Linked DNA regions of Caballeronia sp. TF1N1. The protein of the gene in region 2 interacts with the protein of the main gene of each other region in a pairwise test. Links are inferred from orthologs where the notes say so. Each region holds a gene or a part of one and is shown on either strand. Other genes may lie near its edges. The genes, in order: recA and dprA.

Region 1 (9,618 bases), 470 kb from region 2 along the record:
GCCAAGCAAGATGCCACGCGTGCGCTGGCCGTCGGGCAAACCGCGACAGGCGAGCGCGATCACGACCGCGTTGTCGCCACCGAGCAGAATGTCGATGACGATGATCTGAAGCACCGCGCCCCAATGGAGCGTCGCAAAAAAATCGAGCATGTAGTAATAAAAAAAGCGAGGAAGCCAACGCTCCCTCGCTTTCTATTCGGCGGTTACGAAAGGATTCGGTAAGAGTACCAAACCCCAGGCCGTTCTGCCGATAAACCCGCTTAGATCACCGACTTCAACAGACGACCCATTTCCGACGGGTTCTTCGTGACCTTGATGCCGCACGCGTCCATGATTTCGAGCTTGGCATCGGCCGTGTCCGCGCCGCCCGAGATCAGCGCGCCTGCGTGACCCATGCGCTTGCCCGGAGGCGCCGTGACGCCCGCGATGAAGCCAACCACCGGCTTCTTCATGTTGTCCTTGATCCAGTAAGCGGCGTTCGCTTCGTCCGGACCGCCGATCTCGCCGATCATGATGACGGCGTCCGTTTCCGGATCGTCGTTGAACATCTTCATCACGTCGATGTGCTTGAGACCGTTGATCGGATCGCCGCCAATACCGACCGCCGACGACTGGCCAAGACCCAGCGCCGTCAACTGACCCACTGCTTCATACGTCAGCGTGCCCGAGCGCGATACCACGCCGATGCGACCCTTGCGGTGGATGTGACCCGGCATGATGCCGATCTTCAGTTCGTCCGGCGTGATCGTGCCGGGGCAGTTCGGTCCGAGCAGCAGCGTCTTGCGATTTTCGCGGCGCATGCGGTCCTTGATTTCCAGCATGTCGCGAACCGGAATGCCTTCCGTGATGCAGATGGCGAGATCGAGATCGGCCTCGACGGCTTCCCAGATCGCGGCGGCGGCGCCCGCGGGCGGAACGTAGATCACCGATACGGTTGCGCCCGTTTCGGCCTTCGCTTCCTTGACGCTCGCGTAGATGGGGATGCCTTCGAAATCTTCGCCGGCCTTCTTCGGGTTCACGCCCGCAACGTACGCTTCGCGGCCGTTCGCGTATTCGCGGCAGGCGCGCGTGTGGAACTGACCGGTCTTGCCGGTGATGCCCTGCGTGATGACCTTCGTGTCTTTGTTGATCAGAATCGACATGTAGTGACCTCTGTTCGTTTGGCGTCGCGACGCTTTCTCATATGGAAAGCCCGCGCCGCCATTCGTGTCTGGTGGAACGCTCTTGTCAGACTAGGAAGCGGGCGCGCTTACTTGCCTTCGGCCGCCGCGACGACCTTCTGCGCGGCTTCTTCCATGCTGTCGGCGGAGATGATAGGCAGACCGGAGTCCGCGAGCATCTTCTTGCCGAGGTCTTCGTTCGTGCCCTTCATGCGCACGACGAGCGGCACCTTCAGGTCCACGGCCTTCGACGCGACCATCACGCCTTCCGCGATCACGTCGCAGCGCATGATGCCGCCGAAGATGTTGACGAGGATCGCCTTCAGGTTCGGATTCTTGAGCATCAGCTTGAAGGCTTCGGTTACCTTCTCGGTCGTGGCGCCGCCGCCGACGTCCAGGAAGTTGGCCGGCTCGCCGCCGAACAGCTTGATGGTGTCCATCGTGGCCATGGCCAGACCCGCGCCGTTCACGAGACAGCCGATGTTGCCGTCGAGCGAGATGTACGCGAGGTCGAACTTCGACGCTTCGACTTCAGCCGGATCTTCTTCGTCGAGATCGCGATACGCGACGATTTCCGGGTGACGGAAGAGCGCGTTCGCGTCGAAGTTGAATTTGGCGTCGAGCGCGATGACCTTGCCGTCGCCGGTCAGGATCAGCGGGTTGATTTCCGCGAGCGATGCATCCGTCTCGTAGAACGCCTTGTAAAGACCTTGCAGAATGGTGCGTGCTTGCGGCAACGATGCATCGGGAATGCCGATCTTGCGCGCGAGGTCGTCCGCTTCGGCGTCCTTCAAGCCCGTGGCGGGATCGACCGGCAGCTTGTGCAGCAACTCGGGCGTCTTTTCCGCGACTTCCTCGATGTCCATGCCGCCTTCGCTCGACGCCATCACGACGACCTTCTGCGATACGCGGTCGAGCACGAGGCCGACGTAAAGTTCCTTCTTGATGTCCGCGCCTTCTTCGATCAGAAGACGGTTCACCTTCTGGCCCTCGGAACCGGTCTGGTGCGTGACGAGCTGCATGCCGAGGATCTGGTTCGCGTATTCGCGGACCTGATCGATCGACTTCGCGACCTTCACGCCGCCGCCCTTACCACGGCCGCCAGCGTGAATCTGCGCCTTGACGACCCATACCGGGCCGCCCAGCTCTTCCGCGGCCTTGACCGCATCATCCACCGAGAACACGGGTTTGCCGCGCGGGACCGCGACGCCGAATTTCCGCAGGATTTCCTTACCCTGGTACTCGTGAATCTTCATGCGTGATTCCTTCAGTCTGAGAGTTGGAGTGAACTTCGATTTGCTGAACCGCTGATTTCATCGATTCTTGTTTGAATGCTGATCGCCGCGTGCGCGCTAGGTGTCGCGCGGCTTGGTGTCGTTTGTGCCTGCGCGCTCGAACCAGCGCGGATAGTACTCCTTGACCGCGGGGCCGTCGAAGCGCAATGCGTGACAGCGCCCGAGTTGGAACGGCGGTGTGTCCGATGCTGCCTTTGCGTCCTTCGAATCGAACGGATTGCCCGATTCGGTGTTCCAGACCTGACCCGCGAATCCCTGGATGGCGACAGTCGGCAGGACGGCGCACAACTCGGTGAGATGCGTGCAAGCAGCCGCGCCGCCAATACGCTGATTGACTTCGCGGCGAAAATTCTTGAGGAGATTGAGCCCGATGAGCGAGCGATAGGCGGGATTGGACTCGGCGCAGAGACCAGCATAAGGCGCCCACTCCGAGGACGCTTCTGCGCCGACGATAGTGAGTTCGCGGTCGATGGTAATGCGTAGCCAGAGTTCATGGATTGGCTGACCGTAGGGCCGCACGCCCGTCACGAGTTGAAAGTCGCGCGTCTTCTCGTCGGTTAGAACGGCTTCGATGTCCCATAGGCCGTCATCTCGCTCGAACGCTTCAATCCGAATCGCGCGACGATGGCGCAATTGTCGGGAAACGGGCGGGGAAAGAGGCATGCTGGACCAAAGCCGGAACAGGAAAACCGTGGAATTTTAGCATATTGGGTATTTCAAGCCGGGGATGACTCAGGCACCAGAAACGTGCGCGGGGAAAGCTTGAGAAGCCTGTGCTTATTAACGCTTCGGCGCGGTGCGGGATTTTCTTCCCGCCTCGGAGCTTGCATGCACGCGGTCGTTTGAAATCACTTCTTACTTTGGTGGACTAGAAGCTCAACACGCGGATGTGGAAACATGAGCCCGAACTCTTTGCATGCGCGCGAAACCTGGAGATTACTCAACGGTCGAAATCCGCCAGCACGATGAGGCAAGCGCGTGGAGCATGGAACAATTAACCTAACGCTTCGCGTGTGAATGGTTTTGAACCGAGTCGTGATGGAAAGCGGCTTCGCCATGAGTCCAGCACGTGAAAGCATGAAATGTATGCACGCGGCGCTCGGGCAATCACATGGTGCTCGAATGCGCCCGCACTGAACTAGACGGCGTTCGCCATCAATCGTCGATGACTTCGTCGGTCCAGTCTTCGTCGCTTCCCTTCAACACCTTGCTGATCGTGCTCATGGAAAAGCCGCGCGCCGCGAGAAAGCGCGCTTGCTTCGCACGCTCCGCGGGCGTTTCCGGTACGACGCCGTACTTCCTCTCCCATACGGACTGCGCTCGCGCGGTTTCGGTCTGCGCGAGTTTGTCGGCAGTTTCGCCGATGAGCGTCTCTCCCACTGCATGACGCTTCAATTCGTGGATGATCCGGCTGCCGCCCATGCGCGCCGCTCTTCGATGCACGACGCTTTCGACAAAGCGCTCGTTCGAGAGCCAGCCGTCGCGTTCGAGGCTATCGAGCAGTGTTTCGAGCGAATCGGCTTCTTCGACGTAGGGTCGCAACTTGCGCGATAACTCCGCGCGGCTATATTCCCGACGAGACAGGTAAGCAAGCGCGCGTCCTTTAAGCGAACGTTGCGGACGCTTGGAATCTTTGACTTCGGCAGCGGAAGTTTTGCGAGCGCGTTGACTTGAACGGCTGTAGACCGATTCGGATGCCGTGTTGACGCCTGCATCCGGCGCGCACTGCTCGAAGGGCTCGAAAGGATCGGCGTCTTCGAAGGCGTCGATTGCAGATGATTGGTTTGGATTGGCAATCCGGCTTGCCAAGGGTGACGCGTTCTGCGCACGGTTGGTCGCCAGAGTCGGCGTTTCCACTGCCGGCTTGGAGGTTGCGTTCCTCGACGGTGCGTTGCCCTCACGAATGGACGCTGCCTGCATCAGCAACGCGCGGGCTTGCTCCAGACGCGCCCGGCGATCTTCGGACGACGGTGTCTGACTTTCCCGGACAGCAGCAGCATCAACATCGGCCGCCCTTGCGTCTAACTCAGCAGCATCACGCGCATTCACCGGCAACTCTCGCCGCCAGACACCACGCAACGCCTTCGCCGAATCGCGCGACTGAGTGTCACGCGACTGAGGATCACTCGCGCCGTTCGGATCATCAGAACCAGCAGACCGCCCGAACCTTCCGTCCGTTCTGCCAGCCTTCGATCCGAACCGGCGCTTCAACATCGTCAGTGACCAAGTGAGTATCTAAACAACGAGACGACGACTATGTGACGACTGCGCGACGACCACGTAACGATTAAGCGACAACTCACTCGTCCGCCACCGTGGCGCCCGGCGCCACGGCGTCAGCCATTGCCGCCACGCCGAGCGACTCGCGGATCTTGTTCTCGATCTCGCGGGCGATGTCCGGGTTCTCGCGCAGGAATTCGCGCGCGTTGTCCTTGCCCTGACCAATACGCTCGCCGTTATAGCTGTACCAGGCGCCTGCCTTGTCTACCAGCTTGGCCTGCACGCCCAGGTCGATGATCTCGCCCTGACGCGAAATGCCTTCGCCATAAAGGATGTCGAAAATGGCTTCGCGGAACGGCGGCGAGACCTTGTTCTTCACGACCTTCACGCGCGTTTCGTTGCCGATGACTTCGTCGTTCTTCTTGATGGAACCAATACGGCGAATGTCCAGGCGCACCGACGAATAGAACTTCAGCGCGTTGCCGCCCGTGGTGGTTTCCGGGTTGCCGAACATCACGCCGATCTTCATGCGGATCTGGTTGATGAAGATGACGAGGCAGTTCGTACGCTTGATGGTGCCGGTCAGCTTGCGCAGCGCTTGCGACATCAGGCGCGCTTGCAAACCAGGCAGCGAGTCGCCCATTTCGCCTTCGATTTCCGCCTTCGGCACGAGCGCCGCGACGGAGTCGATGACGATCATGTCGATGGAGCCGGAGCGCACCAGCGCATCCGCGATTTCCAGTGCCTGCTCGCCCGTGTCCGGCTGCGAGATCAGCAGTTCCTGCGCATTCACGCCGAGCTTCTGCGCGTATTGCACGTCGAGCGCGTGTTCCGCGTCGATAAACGCCGCCGTGCCGCCGACCTTTTGCATCTCGGCGATCACCTGCAGCGTGAGAGTGGTCTTGCCCGACGACTCAGGCCCGTAGATTTCCACGACACGGCCGCGCGGCAAGCCGCCGACGCCAAGCGCGATATCCAGACCGAGCGACCCTGTCGAGACCACCTGAATGTCTTCCACCACCTCGCCTGCGCCGAGCCGCATGATCGACCCTTTGCCGAATTGCTTTTCGATCTGCGCGAGCGCGGCGGCCAATGCCTTGCCCTTCTCCGCAGTCATGCCAGCCGGGCCTTTCTTGCTTTCTTCCATGAATCGTCCTTTGCTATGATGAACGGCGTCTGAGGCGGGTGCCGGCAAGCTCGAAACGAACTCGAGCCCGTCTGTAGCACTCCCGCAGACACTGTATAAAAAAACAGTAGTTTTTGCAAGCCCGATCGCGCGACGCAGTCTTTTTTCCACGCCGCGCGCACCGCGCAAAAACCGCAAAACACCTGGAGACCGCCGCGCCGGGCGAAATGCGGTGTCGGCAATGACTGCGCTTTGCCGCGCACGAAGGCGCACAACACGATGCGAATCCTCATTGCCGAAGACGACAGCATACTCGCGGACGGTCTCATTCGATCACTCCGCCAATCGGGATACGCCGTCGACCATGTGAAGCATGGCGTCGAGGCAGATACCGCCCTTTCGCTGCAAACTTTCGACCTCCTGATTCTCGATCTCGGCCTGCCGCTCATGCCCGGTCTGGAGGTGCTGCGCCGCCTGCGCGCACGCAATTCGCAGATGCCGGTTTTGATCCTGACGGCGGCCGACAGTGTCGACGAACGCGTGAAGGGACTCGACCTCGGCGCCGATGACTATATGGCCAAACCCTTCGCGCTCAACGAGCTCGAAGCGCGCGTTCGAGCGTTGACGCGACGCGGCGCGGGTGGCGGTCCGACTGTCGTGAAGCATGGTTCGCTGGCGTTCGACCAGGTCGGACGCGTCGCGCATATCGGCGAGCAAGTCGTAGACCTGTCCGCGCGCGAACTCGGCGTGCTCGAAGTGCTGCTCCAGCGCATCGGGCGGCTCGTGTCGAAGGAACAGCTCGTGAATCATCTATGCGAGTGGGGTGAAGAAGTAAGCAACAACGCAATCGAGGTGTACGTGCACCGCTTGCGCAAAAAAATCGAAGCGAGCGGCGCGCGCATCATCACGGTGCGCGGGCTCGGCTACACGCTGGAGAAAGCCGTCGCCACCGTCGACAACGGCGCCGTTGCCCAACCCGCGGCGAGCGATTCCCTGCCCGCCAGCCCTCAATACAAGTAGCCGCGCATGGCGTCGCCCGTTTCCACCGAACCAAGCGAAGCCGGGCACGGACACGACCACGCCGCCATTGAAAGCGACACCGACGCCAAGCGCGACGCGCGCTACGCCAACCCGTTCGCGCCTCCCGACGAACTCGAACCCGACAACGAAACGCATCCGCGCTCGCTCTTCGGCGAGATTCTCGACTGGATGCTTGCGCCGCTTCTGCTGCTCTGGCCGATGAGCATCGCGGTGACGTATCTGGTCGCGAAGTCGATTGCCAACGGTCCGTTCGACCGCGCGCTCGAAGCCGACGTCTACATGCTCGCGCGCCAAATCCAGCCTGTGAACGGCGTCGCCGAACTGCGTCTACCCGATGTCACGCGCGATTTCCTGCGCGCCGACAACGTCGACAGCGTGTTCTTTCAAGTGCTCGGCACGCGCGGCGAACTGGTCGGCGGCGACCGTGACATGCCCTTGCCGCATGACGACGATCGTCCGCAGCCGGGCATCGTCGAATTTCGCGACGACGCCCTGCGCGGCAACGACATTCGCGTCGCCTATACGACGGTCGATGTGCCCGGTCTCGCGCCGGGACGCGATCCCGCCGAGACGCAGCCGGTGCTCGTGCAGGTCGCCGAGACGCTGGACAAACGCAGCCAGCTCGCCAACGACATCATCAAAGGCGTGATCCTGCCGCAGTTCGTGATCCTGCCGCTCGCCATCGTGCTCGTGTGGTTCGGCCTCTCGCGCGGGCTCGCGCCGCTGCACGCGCTGCAGTCGAACATTCGCGCGCGCCGTCCGGACGACCTCTCGCCGCTCGAAGCGGCCCGCGCGCCGCCCGAGATCGCGCCGCTCGTGGCGTCGTTCAACGATTTGCTCGTGCGGCTCGAACAGAACATGGAGTTTCAGAAGCGCTTTATCGCCGACGCCGCGCATCAGATGAAAACGCCGCTCGCCGGCCTGCGCATGCAGGCGGAGTTTGCGTTGCGCCAAGAGGTATCGACGGAAGTGCAGCGCTCGCTCGAACAGATCGCCACGAGTTCCGAGCACGCGGCGCGGCTCGTCACGCAATTGCTCGCGTTGGCGCGCGCGGAAAATCGCGCGACGGGGCAGATTTTCTCGCACGTCGAACTGACCGATCTCGCGCGGCTCGCCGTGCGCGACTGGGTGCAGGCGGCGCTCGCGAAGGGTATCGATATCGGTTACGAGGAGCCCGCGTATCCCGTCGAGGTCGAGGGCAACGCGGTGATGCTGCGTGAATTGCTGTCGAATCTGATCGATAACGCCATCCGCTACACGCCTCCGAACGGACGCGTGACCGTGCGCGTGCGGACCGGCGAGCACGATCTCGATCACGTTCATCTCGAAGTGGAAGACACCGGACTTGGCATTCCGAGCGCCGAACGCGAGCGCGTGCTCGAGCGTTTCTATCGCATTCTCGGACGCGAGGGCGACGGCAGCGGCCTCGGTCTCGCCATTGTCAAGGAGATCACGGCGATGCACGGCGGCACGCTCGTCATCGAAGATCATGTGTATCAGGAAGCGCCGCGACTGGCCGGAACGCTGGTTCGCGTGAGCTTACAGCGGGTTTTTCCTATGCGGGACAAACCCTGAGGCGGCTCAGCGCCCAACACCTCGGCAAACAACATAAAACGCGCATTGACGCAAGAATGAGCGAGATAAAAAGAAATAGCAGATGGTTAGCCGAAGATGTACTTTATGCGCCGATTCGACACGCATCCGAGCGAGTCAGAACGCCGTAAGTTTTCGTTCCAATAATCGTTGCACCGGAGCGCCTCGGGCGTTTCCGACACGTACGCGAATTCAAATCAGGAGACGATTCATGGCTACGGTTGAGGGGCGCATTTCCCACGCACCGATGACGAGCGAGGAAAGGAAGGTCATCTTCGCTTCGTCGCTCGGCACGGTGTTCGAGTGGTACGACTTTTATCTGGCGGGCTCGCTTGCCATCTACATCAGCAAGACGTTCTTCTCGGGCGTCAATCCGACCGCTGGCTTCATCTTCACGCTGCTCGGCTTCGCGGCGGGTTTCGCGGTGCGTCCGTTCGGCGCGATCGTGTTCGGGCGGCTCGGCGATATGGTCGGGCGCAAATACACGTTTCTCGTGACCATCGTCATCATGGGTTTGTCGACGTTCCTGATCGGCTTCCTGCCCGGCTACGCGACCATAGGCATTGCGGCGCCGGTCATCTTTATCGCGATGCGCTTGCTGCAGGGCCTCGCGCTCGGCGGCGAGTACGGCGGCGCGGCGACCTACGTCGCGGAGCACGCACCGGCCAACAAGCGCGGCGCATGGACCGCGTGGATCCAGACCACGGCGACGCTTGGCCTTTTCATTTCGCTGATCGTGATTCTGGCGGTACGCACGATGGTTGGCGAAGAACAGTTCGGTGCCTGGGGCTGGCGTATTCCGTTCCTCGTGTCGATCCTGCTGCTCGCGGTGTCGGTGTGGATTCGCATGAAGCTGCATGAATCGCCGGTGTTCGAGCGCATCAAGTCCGAAGGCAAGACTTCGAAGGCGCCGCTGACCGAAGCGTTCGGCGAATGGAAGAACCTGAAGATCGTGTTGCTGGCGCTGTTCGGTTTGACGGCGGGTCAGGCGGTCGTGTGGTACACGGGGCAGTTCTACTCGCTCTTCTTCCTCACGCAAACCCTCAAGGTCGATGGCACCAGCGCGAATATCATGGTCGCGGTGGCGCTTTTGATCGGCACGCCGTTCTTCGTGTTCTTCGGGTCGCTGTCGGACCGGATCGGCCGCAAGCCGATCATCATGGCGGGCTGCCTGATCGCCGCG
Region 2 (9,487 bases):
AAGATGTCGAGCAAATGGTGGTTGCGCGGAATCACGAGCCAATGGGTTCGTTGAGAATTGTCGCCCCGGTGGTGTTCGGTCTGCATAATCTCGCGCCCGTGTTACAGACATATGCACAGCGCTATCCCAAAGTCGTACCCGACGTGACGCTCGTGGATCGTCAGGTCGATCTGGTCGAGGAAGGTTTCGATGTGGGCATCGTGATCGCGCGGCAAGTGAAAAGCGCGAGCGTCGTTACGCGGCGTCTGACCACCGGCTGCATGACTGTCTGCGCCACGCCCGCTTACCTCGAATCGCACGGCACGCCAACGCGCCCCGAACATCTGCTCGAGCATCCGTGTCTGAGCCTTCCCGCCGAGTATTGGGGCGATGAACGCGTGTTCACCGGCCCGGACGGCGAAGTGCGGGTGCGGCCGACCAACGTGATCATCGCGAACAACACGGAAATGCTGCGCCAGTTTGCGCTGCTCGGCATGGGCATCGCGATTCTGCCGAGCTATCTGATCGGCAACGATACGACGCGCGGCCAGCTCGTACGCCTGCTCGGCGACTTCCAGTTGCCGCAAGTGGAGATCAACGTGGCTTATCCGAGCCGTCGGCATCTGCCGGCGAAGGTGCGCACGTTTATCGATCACCTCGTCGAGTATTTCAGCCAGACGCCGAATCATCAGCTCGGCGAACAGTGGATTCGCGATGGCATGGGCCGGCCCGCGGTATCGACTGCGCCGCCGCCGCACTACGGGCGCGCCGAAGAGGAAGTGGCGTCGCGTTCGCGTTCGAATCAGAGTGAACTCGGCCCAAAGCTGGCCAAGCCGACGCGTCCGCGTGGCCGCTTGCCGGCGGCGTCGCCATACTGAACACGGCTGCGCCGCCAATGACAAAAAGCCCCGCAAATTGCTTCGCGGGGCTTTTTCTTTTCGACGCGAGCTAAAGCTAGCTCGTCTTGCGCGCAGCGGTCTTTTTCACCGCGGCTTTCTTCGCAGGCGCTTTCTTCGCCGCGACCGTCTTGGTCGCGGGCTTGGCGCGCGTCGTCTTGGCGGCTACGGCGACATCGCTATCGCCTTCGTCGCCGTTATCGGCTGGCGCTTCCGTTGCCGCGCCGCGCTTCGCTGCCGTCTTCGCGCCGGGTTTGGCTTCCTTCTTCTCGAATTCGAAGCCGATCTTGCCGTCCGGCTGCTTGACGAGAAACGCCTTGAAGTTGCGGCCCGTGCGCGATGACTTGAAGTTGGTCAGCAAGTCGGTGCGTCCTTCGTTCAGCAGCTTCTCCATCTGCTCACGCGCGATTTCCTGCTGCAGGATGACCTTGCCCGAGCGGAAGTCGCAGGTCTTCGGATTCGCGACGTAGTTCTCGCAGACGTAGCTCATGCCGTGCTCGTACACGCGCGACTGGCACTTCGGGCACGCGCCGACCGGCGTCTGCTCGGAAAAGTCGGGCGGTTCTCCGTCTTCGCCGCCGTTGTCCTGACCGAAATCGAACTCCAGCTTGAAGTTCTTGATCTCGTCGTCGAAAGCGAGCTTTAGGATGGCCGAGAACGGACGGCCCATCTTGCTGCGGAAACCCGACAGCGGTCCGATGGTTTTCTCGCGCAACAACTCCTCGACTTCAGGAATCTCGAACTGACGTCCGCCCGGAATCTTCGAGATGGAAAATTCGCACTTGGTACACGCGAAGCGGCGATAGTTCTCCTTCACCTGCGACTCGCAGTGCGGACACGGCGTTTCGAGCGTGGCGTAGTCGCCTGGGATCGTGTCGGAGTCGTACTCCTTCGCGCGCTTGACGATGGTCTGCGTCATGCGGGCGATTTCCTGCATGAACGCATCGCGATGCAAATTGCCGCGCTCCATCTGCGACAGTTTGTGCTCCCACTCGCCGGTCAGTTCCGGCGCCGTCAGTTCCTCGACGCCCAGACCGCGCAGAAGCGTCATCAACTGAAATGCCTTGGCAGTCGGAATCAGTTCGCGGCCTTCGCGCACCATGTACTTCTCGCCCAACAGACCTTCGATGATCGCCGCGCGCGTGGCCGGCGTGCCGAGCCCTTTCGCAGCCATCGCTTCGCGCAACTCTTCGTCTTCGACGAGCTTGCCCGCGCCTTCCATGGCTGAGAGCAACGACGCTTCGTTGTAGCGCGCGGGCGGCTTGGTGACGAGACCGTGAGCGGCGACCTTGTCGACATCGACCTGTTCGTTTTTCTGCACCGGCACGAGATTGCCTTCCTCGCCCGCCGCTTCGCGACCGTAGACCTGCAGCCAGCCCGGCTCGACGAGCACCTTGCCCTCGGTCTTGAAGTGATGCCCCGAGACTTCGGTGATCCGCGTCGTCACCAGATATTCCGCCGCCGGGAAGAACACGGCGAGGAAGCGCTTGACCACGAGGTCATACAGCTTCTGCTCGGGCTCGGACAACGCCTTGGGCGCCAGAAGCGTGGGGATGATGGCAAAGTGATCGCTGATCTTCGAGTTGTCGAAGATGCGCTTGTTCGGCTTCACCCAGCCCTTGTCGAGCACTTGCTTCGCGAACGGCAGATAGTTGTTGCTGTCCTTGAGCATGGTCAGCGTGTCCTTGACCGTGCCGAGATAGTCTTCCGGCAGCGCGCGTGCATCGGTACGCGGGTAGGTCAGGACCTTGTGCTTTTCATACAGCGCTTGCGCGAGGCCGAGCGTGTTCTTCGCCGAAAAGCCGAAGCGGCTGTTGGCTTCGCGCTGAAGACTCGTCAGGTCGAAGAGCAGCGGCGACATTTGCGTGGACGGCTTCGATTCTTCCGTCACGGTGCCGGTCTTGTCGCGACAAGCCGCCACCACGGACTCGGCCGCGGCGAGACTCCACAGACGCGAGTCGCGCTGTTCGGGATCGTTCTCGACGCGCTTGAATTTCGGGTCGAACCAGCGGCCTTCGTAAATGCCCTTCGCCGCAACGAATTCGGCGCGCACTTCCCAATAGTCGCGCGCCACGAAGCGGCGAATCTTTTCCTCGCGTTCCACGACGATAGACAACGTTGGCGTCTGAACGCGGCCCACGGTGGTCAGGAAGAAACCGCCGCCTTTGCTGTTGAACGCGGTCATCGCGCGCGTGCCGTTGATGCCAACGAGCCAGTCCGCTTCCGAGCGGCAACGGGCGGCATCGGCGAGCGGTTGCATGTCGGCGTCGCTACGCAGATGCGCAAATCCGTCGCGGATGGCGGCGGGCGTCATCGACTGCAGCCACAGGCGCTGGACCGGCTGCTTCGCCTTCGCGTGCTGCGCAATCAGACGGAAGATCAGTTCGCCTTCACGCCCCGCGTCGCAGGCGTTGATGAGCCGGTCGACATCCTTGCGCTTGAGCAGCTTCGTTAGAACCTTCAGCCGTGATTCGCTTTTCGCGATGGGATTCAGGTCGAAATGCGGCGGAATGACCGGCAGATTGGCGAAGCTCCACTTCCCGCGCTTGACGTCGTATTCCTCCGGGGCCGCGATTTCGAGCAAATGGCCGACCGCGGACGAGAGCACGTAGTCGTCGCTCTCGTAATACTCGTCATGTTTCGTGAAGCCGCCCAGCGCGCGCGCGATGTCGTTCGCGACGGAAGGCTTCTCAGCGATGATCAGGGCTTTGGACATGACTCAATATAGTAGGTATTTGGCAGCGGTCCGATTTGGACTGCATTAACGCCGCTTTATAGCACAGGCTTTGTTCGATGCGCGCCGAAGCACGAATTGCGACGCTCGCCGTATAGTTCCGCGAACTTCGTTTCGCGACGCCGCGCGCACGCACTTTTCTACGCCGTGGCAAGCGCCGGGCGCAGTTTCGGCGCGCCCGCCATGTTCGGCAGCGCGGTCAGATCGACCAGCATGCGTTCGACGATGGAAGCCTGCGGCAACACGGTGCCGAAGAAGCGGGTCGTCACCGAGTCCTCGATGAGAATGGTCGGGAAATTCTCGACATCGAGGTCATCGAAACGGTCCGCGTGATTTTCGATATCGATCCATGCGAAGCAGATTTCCGGGTGCGCCGCCGCCAGTTTGTCGAAACCGTCGCGATATTCACGGCAGGTTCCGCACCATTCGGCGCACAGACAGGCGACGAACAAGGTGCCGGGCACGGCGATGCGCTCGGCGATCTCATCGGCATCGGTATCGAGATTCAGCGCGGACATGGCGTTTCTCGCGTCCTTTCGTCTGGGGTTTGGCGTCGTACTCATTTTTCGCGAATGTAGCACGACGCCACTTCACGAGCGTTCGAGCGCCGTCACGCGTCCGCCCGGCAAGGCCGCGATCAAGCCCGATAATTCGAGTTGCAGCAGAGCGCTTTGCAGCGCGGCTCCGTCGAGATCGGTGCGGGCAGCGAGATTTTCAAGCGTCGCGGGTGCATGGCCGAGCGCGGCGAGCACGCGGGCGGCTTCGTCGGTCTCGGGTTTGCCGGGCAGACGCGCCGAAGCCCACGAGGCGTTTGCCGGAGCCGGTGCCTTGCCGCGCTTTTTGCGAGGTGTGGCGGGAAAGCCGAATTCCTCCAGCACGTCTTCCGGCGTTTCCACAAGCTTCGCGCCCTGCTTGATGATGCGATGACAACCCTGCGACAGCGGCGCGTGGATCGAACCGGGCATGGCGAAAACATCGCGGCCCATTTCGTTGGCAAGCCGCGCGGTGATGAGCGAGCCGGAGCGCATTGCCGCCTCGACGATCAAAACGCCCTGCACCAGGCCCGCGATGAGCCGGTTGCGCTGCGGAAAGTTGGCGGAGCGCGCGGGCGTGCCGAGCGGCCATTCGGACACGATCACGCCATCGCGGGCGATTTCATGCGCGAGCTGATGATGCAGCGACGGATACACGAGATCCGCGCCCGTCCCGATGACGGCGATCGTGCCTGTGGCGCCGTCCAGCGCGCCCCGATGCGCCGCGCCGTCGATGCCGAGCGCGAGCCCCGACGCGACGGCAAGCCCGGCGTCCGAGAGCGCGCGCGCGAACCGGCGCGCGTCTTCGAGTCCTTGCGGCGTGGCGTTCCGGCTGCCGACGATCGCCACCGCGCGCGCTTGCAGCAAGTCGGTTCGCCCTTTCGCGTACAAGAGCGCGGGCGGATCGGGCATGGTGAGGAGCGCTTGCGGATACGCGGTATCGGCGAAAGTAAGAATGTGATTGCCGGGTTCGGCGGCCCATTCCAGCACGCGTTCAATATAGTTGCCGAATGGCACGCCTTCGACTTCGGCGGGCGGCGCGAGCGCGGCGGTCGCGGCATCGGTGTTGGTGACTTCGGCGAGCGAGGCGAAACTTTCGGCTAAAACGTCCTTCGGTCCGCCAAACGCGCTCAAGAGCGCGCGCAGGGCGGCGGGACGCAGTCCCTTTGCATGCGTGAGCCGCAGCCAGGCGGAAAGTTCGTCGAGGTCCGTGGTGAGCGCTTCCGGTTGAGGCTCGGTCGGCGGTAAGGCGGTCGTCATGTTAAGATTTTTGGTCCCGGAACGTAATTAAGAAGTGTCGCCCGCCCGTGTGTTCAGGCCGAGCGACGCCGGTTGGCCGCTTGCCGGCGGCGTTGAATCCAGCGGATTCACCTGCATATCTTCGGCATGCCGCCACCCACCCGCAACCTGGCCGAATGGCCGACTTCACACGCGTCGCGGCGCGCGTAGATAATCCGAATCATGGCTCTGCTCAAGATACTGAACTACCCGGACAAGCGGCTGCACAAGGTGGCGAAGCCCGTCGCCGTCGTGGACGACCGCATTCGCAAGCTCGTCGCCGACATGGCCGAAACCATGTACGCGGCACCCGGCGTCGGCCTCGCCGCGACTCAGGTGGACGTCCATGAGCGGGTAATCGTCATCGACGTATCGGATGCGCACGACGAACTGCTCGTATTCATCAACCCGGAGATCGTCTGGGCAAGCGAAGTCAAGAAAGAGTGGGAAGAAGGCTGCCTCTCGGTGCCGGGCATCTACGACTTCGTCGAACGGCCGGACAAGGTGCGCGTGAAGGCGCTCAACGAGAAAGGCGAAAGCTACGAACTGGACTGCGATGGCCTGCTTGCCGTGTGCATCCAGCATGAAATGGATCATCTGGCGGGTCACGTGTTCGTCGAATATCTCTCGACGCTCAAGCAGACGCGCATTCGCGGCAAGATGAAGAAGCTCGAAAAGGCGCTGTAAAGCGCTTTATGTTGTCTCAAAGGTAGTAACAATCGATGACTCAATCGCTGCGTGTCGTTTTCGCCGGTACGCCGGAATTTGCCGCCGCCGCGCTCGCGGCTATCCACGCGGCCGGATTTCCCGTGCCGCTGGTTCTGACCCAGCCCGACCGGCCCGCTGGCCGTGGCATGAAGCTGACCGCCAGCCCCGTCAAGCGTTTTGCCGTCGAACACGGGCTAACGGTCGCGCAGCCCACGTCGCTCAGGCGCGCGGGGAAGTATCCGCAAGAAGCCGCCGATGCCATCGAGTTGCTGCGCGCCACGCCGCACGACGTGATGGTTGTCGCCGCTTACGGGCTCATCCTGCCGCAGGAAGTGCTCGACATTCCGCCGCGCGGCGCCATCAACATCCACGCTTCGTTGTTGCCGCGCTGGCGCGGCGCCGCGCCGATCCATCGCGCGATCGAAGCGGGCGACGCCGAATCGGGCATTACGCTCATGCAAATGGACGCGGGCCTCGACACCGGCGCGATGATCCGCGAGGGCCGCACGGCTATTGGCGCGGACGACACCACCGCCACGCTGCACGACCGCCTCGCGAAAATTGGCGCGGATCTGATCGTCGCGGCTCTCCGCGACCTCGAACGCGACGGCGCGCTGCCATCGACACCGCAGCCTGACGACGGCACGACCTACGCACAGAAGATCGCCAAGAACGAGGCCGCGCTCGACTGGCGGCGTCCGGCAGAAACGCTTGCGCGTCAGGTGCGCGCGTTCGACCCGTTCCCCGGCGCGTTCGGCACGCTCGATGGCGTCGCGATCAAGATCTGGTCCGCGCAGCCGGTGAGCGGCGAGTGGCAAGCCGATCCGGGCACCGTCGTGGATGTGTCGGCGGAAGGAATTGTCGTGGCCTGCGGAACGGGCGCGCTCAGGCTCACGCAGTTGCAAAAGCCCGGCGGCAAGCGCCTGCCCGTGCGCGAGTTTCTCGCGGGCGCGCCGCTTGCCCGAGGTCAGCGTTTCGCGCTGCTGGAAACCGATCCGGACGCTTGACCCAGGCTCAAAGCACGCGCGACGGACATGTAACGCATGCGTCGCGCGGCGCTAGAATCGTGAATCTTCAACACGCGCACGCTTGGAGTTTCCGATGCTCGGCATTACCGGTTTTGCCTTCTTTCTCGTCGCCGTCTTTCTGCTGAATGTCACGCCCGGCCCCGATACCGCCTATATCGTCGGGCGCAGCGTCGCGCAGGGACGCGGCGCGGGAATCGTATCCGCGCTCGGCATCTCGGCGGGCTGCATCGTTCATACGCTCGCGTGCGCATTCGGATTGACGGCGATTCTCGCGGCGTCGGCCACGGCGTTCACCGTCGTCAAGATCGCTGGCGCGATCTACCTGATTTATCTCGGCGTGCGGCTCATTCTCACGAAGCACGACAAGGCCGTAGACGCCCACGCAGACCGAACCAGCGCGCAAGCCGCGCCAAAATCACTGCATCAATTGTTCGCGCAAGGCTTCGTCACGAACGTGCTGAATCCGAAAGTCGTGCTGTTTTTCGTCTCGTTCTTTCCTCAATTCGTCGCGGCGGACAGCCAGCACAAGACGCTCGCGTTTCTCACACTCGGACTCGTGTTTATCGCCATGAGCACGGTCTGGAACAGCTTCGTTGCGTGGATCGCGGGCAGCGTCACCGAACGTTTTTCGGGCAAACCGGGGATGAAAAAGTGGCTGGATCGGGGTGTGGGCACGGCGTTCGTCGGCCTGGGACTGAAGCTCGCGACGTCACATCGCTGAACGCAACAACCCGATTGAATTTTTCGCGGACGCCCCTATCTAACGATTTGCTTACAATGAGCGTCCTGGCCAGTGTGGCCGGGACCATCGCGCAAATTGCGCACCGTATTAGGGATAGGAGTTTCTGACATGTTCAACTGGGTCAAAACCGCGATGCTGATGGCTGCGATCACGGCCCTCTTCGTCGTGATCGGCGGGATGATCGGCGGGTCGAAGGGCATGATGCTCGCGCTCGTCGTCGCGCTCGGCATGAATTTCTTTTCGTATTGGTTCTCGGACAAGATGGTCCTGCGCATGTACAACGCGCAGGAGGTCGACGAAACCACTGCGCCGCAGTTTTATCGCATGGTGCGCGACCTGGCCACGCGCGCTCAGTTGCCAATGCCGCGTGTCTACCTCATCAACGAAGACGCGCCGAACGCGTTTGCAACCGGTCGCAATCCGGAACACGCGGCCGTCGCGGCGACCACCGGCATCCTGCGCGTGCTGTCCGAGCGCGAAATGCGCGGCGTGATGGCGCACGAACTGGCGCACGTGAAGCATCGCGACATTCTCATCTCGACCATTTCGGCGACGATGGCCGGTGCAATCTCCGCGCTCGCGAACTTCGCCATGTTCTTCGGTGGCCGCGATGACGAAGGGCGCCCGTCGAACCCGATTGCGAGCATCGCGGTGGCTATCCTCGCGCCTATTGCGGGCGCGTTGATCCAGATGGCCATTTCTCGCGCGCGTGAATTCGAGGCGGATCGCGGCGGCGCGGAGATTTCCGGCGATCCACAAGCGCTCGCCAGCGCGCTCGAGAAAATCCACGCGTACGCGTCCGGCGTGCCGTTCCCCACGGCGGAAGCGCACCCGGCCACGGCGCAGATGATGATCATGAATCCGCTGTCGGGCGGCAGCATCGCGAACTGGTTCTCGACGCACCCGGCGACGGAAGAACGCGTCGCGCGCCTGATGGAAATGGCGCGCACCGGGCGCATGTAATCCGGGGCGTCGTCACGACGCGTTACACCGAAGGCCGTTCCAGTCACGCTGGCGCGGCCTTTTTCCTTTTGTGGTGCGAAACGCGCAAGCACCGGGCCACGAAGCCTTGCACGTTACAATCGTCGTTCGAATCGATGTTCACACGAAGTCGCACGACCTTACACATGACCGACAAGCCTTCCCGGCGACTTTCCACCGCGCCGCACTCGGCGCGCGGAGCGACTCATTTGAGCGCGCTGCATCTTGCTCCCGATTCCCTTGCGTTCGCGCTCGACGGCGCGGCGCAGGCGGTCGGCGCCGTGCGCGCGGGATCGGCGTTGCCGGCCGCCTTGCAGACGGTTATCGCCGCGGGCAGACAGCCGGCGGCACGTGGCGCGATTCAGGACATTGCGTATCGCGCGATGCGCCGTCTCGCACTTGCCGATGCGCTTTTGCATAAGCTCGTCCGCAAGGCGCCGCCGCCGCACGTGGCCAACGTGCTGGTCTGCGCGTTCACGCTGCTCACCGACGACGAAGCGCACGCGGCCTACGCGCCGTTCACCGTCGTCGATCAGGCGGTGACCGCCATCGCCACGCGCCGCGAGTTTGCTTTCGCGAAGGGCCTCGTCAACGCCGTGCTGCGCGGC

The links.
Region 1: the proteins of dprA (region 2) and recA interact in binary tests that used the Bacillus subtilis proteins (3 or more experiments, as listed by UniProt). The link is inferred for Caballeronia sp. TF1N1 from one-to-one orthologs.

Annotation. Positions count from the first base shown.
Region 1 is NZ_CP084626.1:487,777-497,394, reverse strand. What follows is about bases 3,789-6,703. They hold recA (recombinase RecA), read right to left. Parts: upstream 5,823-6,703; coding sequence 4,755-5,822; downstream 3,789-4,754. Other genes in these bases: LDZ28_RS02320 (response regulator transcription factor), read left to right, coding at 6,081-6,703; recX (recombination regulator RecX), read right to left, coding at 3,789-4,312. In the rest of the region: LDZ28_RS02350 (TerC family protein), read right to left, coding at 1-150; sucD (succinate--CoA ligase subunit alpha), read right to left, coding at 261-1,142; sucC (ADP-forming succinate--CoA ligase subunit beta), read right to left, coding at 1,250-2,416; LDZ28_RS02335 (DUF2889 domain-containing protein), read right to left, coding at 2,513-3,118; more of recX, read right to left, coding at 3,611-3,788; more of LDZ28_RS02320, read left to right, coding at 6,704-6,821; LDZ28_RS02315 (sensor histidine kinase), read left to right, coding at 6,828-8,417; LDZ28_RS02310 (MFS transporter), read left to right, coding at 8,647-9,618. UniProt on the Bacillus subtilis protein: Multifunctional protein involved in homologous recombination, DNA repair and competence.
Region 2 is NZ_CP084626.1:17,005-26,491, forward strand. The notes cover bases 3,302-6,085. They hold dprA (DNA-processing protein DprA), read right to left. Parts: upstream 5,403-6,085; coding sequence 4,200-5,402; downstream 3,302-4,199. Other genes in these bases: LDZ28_RS00090 (DNA topoisomerase III), read right to left, coding at 3,302-3,591; LDZ28_RS00095 (thioredoxin family protein), read right to left, coding at 3,750-4,127; def (peptide deformylase), read left to right, coding at 5,604-6,085. In the rest of the region: LDZ28_RS00085 (LysR family transcriptional regulator), read left to right, coding at 1-857; more of LDZ28_RS00090, read right to left, coding at 934-3,301; more of def, read left to right, coding at 6,086-6,107; fmt (methionyl-tRNA formyltransferase), read left to right, coding at 6,143-7,135; LDZ28_RS00115 (LysE family translocator), read left to right, coding at 7,230-7,877; zinc metalloprotease HtpX, read left to right, coding at 8,007-8,861; 16S rRNA (cytosine(967)-C(5))-methyltransferase RsmB, read left to right, coding at 9,026-9,487. UniProt on the Bacillus subtilis protein: Protein that helps load RecA onto ssDNA during transformation. Binds cooperatively to circular ssDNA, is able to bridge different segments of DNA. Favors the loading of RecA onto SsbA- or SsbB-coated ssDNA and formation of RecA-DNA filaments.